One region of the Metasolibacillus sp. FSL H7-0170 genome, then DNA from elsewhere that is predicted to be linked to it. Evidence: predicted binding sites of a transcription regulator. Region 1 holds the regulator's gene; the other holds the start of a gene.
What was found. The regulator LexA, encoded in region 1, represses DNA repair genes until DNA is damaged. The targets are predictions, from matches to a motif close to CGAACATATGTTCG.
Positions count from the first base shown of each region.

Region 2: a site for LexA is predicted at 1,708-1,721, ahead of uvrB (excinuclease ABC subunit UvrB). Genes of this name have one in related genera too.

Region 1 is NZ_CP151964.1:1,222,032-1,225,205, reverse strand. It holds gene MHH70_RS05885 (aspartate ammonia-lyase) at 1-166, shown strand, start outside; gene MHH70_RS05880 (DUF2179 domain-containing protein) at 518-1,042, shown strand; gene lexA (transcriptional repressor LexA) at 1,398-2,021, opposite strand; gene MHH70_RS05870 (LysM peptidoglycan-binding domain-containing protein) at 2,371-2,700, shown strand; gene MHH70_RS05865 (recombinase family protein) at 2,700-3,174, shown strand, end outside.
Region 2 is NZ_CP151964.1:1,712,224-1,715,397, reverse strand. It holds one part of gene prfB (peptide chain release factor 2) at 1-488, shown strand, start outside; gene MHH70_RS08080 (competence protein ComK) at 577-1,068, opposite strand; gene MHH70_RS08075 (IDEAL domain-containing protein) at 1,265-1,525, shown strand; gene uvrB (excinuclease ABC subunit UvrB) at 1,795-3,174, shown strand, end outside.

The DNA of each region.
Region 1 (3,174 bases):
ATTTAGTTACGAAATTGCTAATGAAATAGTAGCGGAAGCGCAAAGCAAAAAAACAACGGTAAAACAGATTGTTGTTGAAAAAGGTTTATTAAGTGTGGACGAAGCTGAAAAATTACTCGATCCAATCCATTTAACCTCTTTAAGCAGAAGTCTTCCATCTCTATAGGTGGCAAAATAAATGCAAGCATTAGACCGATTTCAGCGGGTTTTCAAACACTTGCTGATAAAGAGGAACTCAGTCTAAGAACATCGCATCTTGCGATAATGACTGAGTGACCAACATCCGGATGTCACAGATTTTGAAGGGAGGCTTGCATGATGCAAATCAGTTAACCGTTGTCACAGGACGTGACGGTTTCAGGTTAACTTCCACCAAATAGCTTGAAAGAATCTGGACACAATTACGTCAAGGCGTAATTGATTAAACGTGAAATAATAACTTGATAATCGAGTACTATTATATAGTTATACGATAGCAGAAAAATACCATTATAAAAGATTATGAAAGGTCCTGCGTATGAATAATATTTTATTAATTATTATTTTACAACTTATTTATGTGCCTTTATTAACGCTTCGTACAATCTTTTTAGTAAAAAATATTACGGTTTTAGCATCAATTATAGGTATGGTTGAAGTACTGATTTATGTGTTTGGTTTGTCCCTCGTATTCAGTGGAACTCAGAGCGTATTAGCGATGGTTGTTTATGCAGTTGGCTTTGGGCTAGGTATTTTTTTAGGTACGATGATTGAGCGGAAATTAGCAGTAGGCTATGTTTTTGCTGCGATTAATACGCAAAATAAAAACAATGAACTAGTGGAGTTTTTAAGGAATGAAGGTTTTGCAGTTACAATTTACAAGGGCGAAGGACGCGATAGTGAGCGCTATAAATATGAAATTTTAACGAAGCGTAATCGTGAGCACGAACTGTTTCAAATTGTCGAGCGATTTGAGCCAAATGCCTTTATTATGTCATATGAGCCGAAGTCGTTTAAAGGCGGTTTTTTAGTTACACGTATGAAACAAAAGAAAAATAGATGAAGTGTCAAATAACAGGTATTTATAGGCAGGCAATTTTCTGAGATTTCTTATATAAAAAGCATAATTTTGTTGCAAACAACGCTGGAAATCATCAAAATACGGCTTTTTACGAAAATTATACGTCATTTATAAACATTCACAATTTTTCAAAGCGGATGTAAAATAGCACTAATACCCCGCTAGCATGCTTTTACATATGAATGAACCTCATAGGACATCACGAAAATTTCCAATAATATTCCTCGTTTTTCTCCACAATTAATGATGTGAAAATCATGCTAGCTTTTAAAAAATGAATAGTATATTCAAAGTAAAAAACTGAGCTGTCCCAAAAATCCGGTGCTCAGTTTTTGTATTATTGTATTTTACGATATAGACCGACAACCTGCCCTAAAATCGTTACTTGATTTACTAAAATAGGGTCCATTGAAGAGTTTTCAGGCTGTAAACGAAAATGTGTTTTTTCTTTATAAAAACGCTTTACTGTTGCCTCATCATCTTCTGTCATCGCAACGACAATTTCACCATTGTTTGCAGTTGATTTTTGCTTAACAATTACATAGTCTCCATCTAAAATTCCAGCTTCAATCATTGATTCTCCCATAATTTCTAACATAAATAGCTGATCCTCAGAAGTGCCATATGAGTTTGGAAGAGGAAAGTATTCCTCGATATTCTCGATGGCTGAAATAGGAAGTCCTGCCGTTACTTTGCCAATCAAAGGAACATGGATAACACCTTGTTGTTCTATCTCACTATCATTATTGTTGTCTAAAATTTCAATAGCGCGTGGCTTTGTTGGGTCTCGACGAATAAGTCCCTTGCTTTCTAAACGAGCTAAATGGCCATGTACAGTAGAACTAGATGCTAAACCAACCGCTTCACCGATTTCACGAACTGACGGTGGATAACCTTTTGTTTTAACTTCTTCTTTAATAAAAGCTAAAATTGCTTCTTGGCGTTTTGATACTTTTGTCAACTCATTCACCTCTTTTATCTTGTTTTAGTAAACTACTCTCACCATTCATAGATGATGGGAGGGACGCTATATTGGACCTTGTTCAGCATATGTAAAGTTGCTCGCTAAACAAAGATAAGCCTCCGACGATAATCACAGATTTTTAAAACGAGTTTGAAGGCGCTTCAAAAAACTGAATGTAATTACGCCGAGGCGTAATTGATAGAACAAATTTTCTTATTTTCAGTATAACAAAAGAGAAAAATAAATGCAAACATTAGTTCGAAAATAATTGTTGACAAAAACGTTTGTTCGTTTTAATATGAGAACATACATTCCGAACGAACATTCTATTTCAGGAGGCGTTACTATGAATTGGTTGAAAAAAAATAGTTATATTGCAGTTTTTGTAGCATTTACGGTATTTGTCATTTCAGTGTTAGTTATTACTGATGAGGATATTGAACAATATGAAGAAATAATCATTGAACATGGGGATACGCTTTGGTCTTTAGCCGAACAGTACCGAGGTAAAATGTCAACGGAGCAATGGATTGGCTTTGTGAAAAAATCAAATTACCTTTCTGACGAAAAAATAGTGATTGGACAACAGTTGCTAGTGCCAATTGAAAAACGCTCTATTATTGCCAAGCAAATGACAGAGGATAGCCATTCGCGTGAAGTGGCGAATAACAATTAATGGTTACACAAACTGCGGTCATATATGTGAGGGTAAGCACCGAGAAATCAACCCAATATACATCTCTTGCAAGGCAAAAAGAAGAGCTAAAAGCATATGCAAGCAGCTTGCATTTTCATATAGTTGAAATATTTGAGGACCAACAGAGCGGCTTCGATGTGGAAAGAGATGGCTTGTTAGATATGTTAGATTATATGAAGGAAAATAATATGACAACTTTGTTCGTCCAAGATGAAACACGATTAGGACGAGGCAATGCACGCGTAGCAGTGTTACATCTTTTACAAAAGCAGGGTATCTCGGTCATATCTTTAAATGATGCTGGTCCACTAGCATTAAATGAGATGGATACAATGCTTTTAGAAATTTTAGCAATAGTAGAGGAGTATCAGCGCAAGCTGCACAATGCTAAAATACGACGCGGAATGCGACGCGCAGTAAATAACGGATATCGTCCAGAATACAATTTGAAAA
Region 2 (3,174 bases), 490 kb from region 1:
TTGACTCTTCAGGTCGTCGCCATACATCATTTGTATCATGTGAAGTAATGCCAGAGTTTAACGACGATATTGAAATAGAAGTGCGTTCCGAGGATTTAAAAGTTGATACGTATCGCTCGACAGGTGCTGGTGGACAGCATATTAATACGACGGACTCTGCTGTTCGTATTACGCATATACCAACAGGTGTCGTAGTGCAGTGTCAGGCGGAGCGCTCACAAATTAAAAACCGTGAAAAAGCAATGCAAATGTTGAAGGCTAAGCTTTACCAATTAGAAATTGAAAAGCAACAGGCGCAGCTTGATGAAATTCGTGGTGAGCAAAAGGAAATTGGCTGGGGCTCGCAAATTCGTTCTTATGTATTCCACCCATATTCGATGGTGAAGGATCATCGTACGAACGAGGAAACAGGAAATGTTGGCGCGGTAATGGACGGAGATATTGATGCGTTTATTAATGCTTATTTACGTTCGCGCATTATAAAATAGAAAGCTATGGGGCTATTCAGAGGAGGTTACACTTTTCTGAAAAGCCTTTTTTCAAGTGTAGAGGATAGAGGGGTGCTCATACATTAAATTAATATAAATGCGTCCATTTTGATGTTAAGTGCTTATGTAACATCGCTGCACTGACATACTGTTTACAAAAAGATGTATATTGAATATCTAAATCGGAATCTAAAAAATTTTTGAATGTGACGTTAATTTGACCTTCTTGGTCTCGGATATTGATTAAGGAGTTGAATGATACCCAGCCGTTCAAAGGGGATTTTGGAGACATTAAAGGAAACATAACACAAGGGTCTCCGTAATTGATTGCGACGACAATGGGGAGTTTATGCTTGTTTGCGCCGAAGTATTGTTTGGAAAGCTCTATCGCTGATTGGTAGCTGCTTCCCATTTGTCTGCATGAGGCGCGAATGATTTTCATGGGACTTTGTGAAACGTAGAGACAACCGGCTTTATCAAAGACGAGTGTATGCAACCGCTTGTCTTTTTTTATTGGTAAAAGTAAATAAGTTGCATTTGTAACACAGTAAGAATTTAGATGTTTAATGCTTGTATTCAAATTAGAATCTCCTCCAATAAAATAGAACAATCCACCTATCCTCTATAATATCCAGTATAATACATCTATGTTAATGAAATCAACAATAATGATGATAAAGCAATAAAAATATTTAGAAAAGATAAAATTATCAGAAAATATTGCAAATTGATTTTCTGTTCTATATAATAGAAAAAAGAGCATCGAGGTGATTAACATGGATAAATTCTATTCATACACTGAGTTTTTACGCGCAGTGGGTCAGCAAGGTACTAAAAATCAATGCGAGCAATTGTTGAGTGATATTTATCTGGACTTATTCTTAAGTAGGCTCCAAAGGCTGCAAAGAATTGAAAAATTGAAAGAGTTAATCGATGTGGCATTAGATGAAAGGAATGAACAAGATTTTTATAATTATACAAGCGAATTACGCGAGCTGGAGGAGCAACCAAATGAAGAAAGCATTGCCTTTATGTGAATCACTTAAAGGATGGCAAAAAAATAGGGCAGCATGTTAGAAAAGTGAAAATCTAACATGCTGTTTTTATTTGCATTAAAAAGCTAAATTTAATTGAGGCGTCCCAAAAGCAGGAAATACAATGCTTTTGGGACGCTGCGATGAATTAAACTTGCTTGAAAAGTAGATTTTTAAAAAACGAAGGAATATATGTTCGCTTAATTGTCGATATTTGAAAATGAATATGCTAAAATACAACTAACTAGATTGGCAAGAAGGGACGAAAAAGCATGACGGAAATTTTTGATTTACAATCGGCTTATAAACCTAATGGTGATCAACCAAGTGCCATTCAGGAGCTTGTTAAAGGCATTCGAGAAGGAAAGCGGCATCAAACGTTACTAGGTGCAACAGGTACAGGGAAAACATTTACCGTTTCGAATGTTATCCAGCAAATAAATAAGCCTACACTTGTTATGGCACATAATAAAACATTGGCAGGTCAGCTTTATAGCGAATTTAAAGAGTTTTTCCCAAATAACGCAGTGGAATACTTTGTCAGCTATTATGACTACTACCAACCCGAGGCATATGTACCACAAACGGATACGTATATCGAGAAAGATTCGAGCATCAATGATGAAATAGATAAACTACGACATTCAGCAACATCCGCATTATTTGAGCGTAATGATGTAATTATTATTGCTTCAGTCTCTTGTATTTATGGCTTAGGTTCGCCAGAGGAATACCGAGAAATGGTTGTTTCTATTCGCACAGGGATGGAAATAGAGCGTAATGAACTGTTACGTCGTCTTGTCGATGTGCAATATGAGCGCAATGATATTAACTTTATTCGTGGAACATTTCGGGTGCGCGGTGATGTAGTTGAAATTTTCCCAGCATCTCGTGATGAGCATTGTGTTCGCGTCGAGTTTTTCGGAGATGAGATTGACCGTATTCGCGAGGTCGATGCATTGACGGGTGAAATTTTAGCGGAGCGTGAGCATGTAGCTATTTTTCCGGCATCTCACTTCGTTACACGTGAGGAGAAGATGCTTAAGGCCATTAAAAACATTGAGGTGGAGCTGGACGAGCAGTTAACAAAGTTTCGTGCGGAGGATAAATTGTTAGAGGCACAGCGCCTAGAGCAACGTACAAATTATGATTTAGAAATGATGAAAGAAATGGGCTTTTGTTCAGGTATTGAGAATTACTCACGTCATTTAACATTGCGCGAATCGGGGGCTACACCATACACATTGCTCGACTATTTCCCCGACGATTTTCTACTCATTGTTGATGAAAGCCATGTAACATTGCCGCAGGTGCGTGGAATGTACAATGGTGACCAAGCGAGAAAGTCAGTGTTAGTGGAGCATGGCTTCCGTTTGCCATCAGCTTTGGATAATCGTCCACTAAAGTTTGAAGAGTTCGATTCAAAGATTAGTCAGGCGATTTATGTATCAGCGACGCCAGGTCCGTATGAGCTAGAGCATACACCGGAAATGGTTGAGCAAATTATCCGTCCAACAGGCTTATTAGACCCGCTAATTGATGTGCGTCCAATTGAAGGGCAAATTGATGATTTAATAGATGAAATCCATCAACGCATGGAGCGCAAAGAGCGAGTGCTTGTAACGACATTGACGAAAAAAATGTCGGAGGAT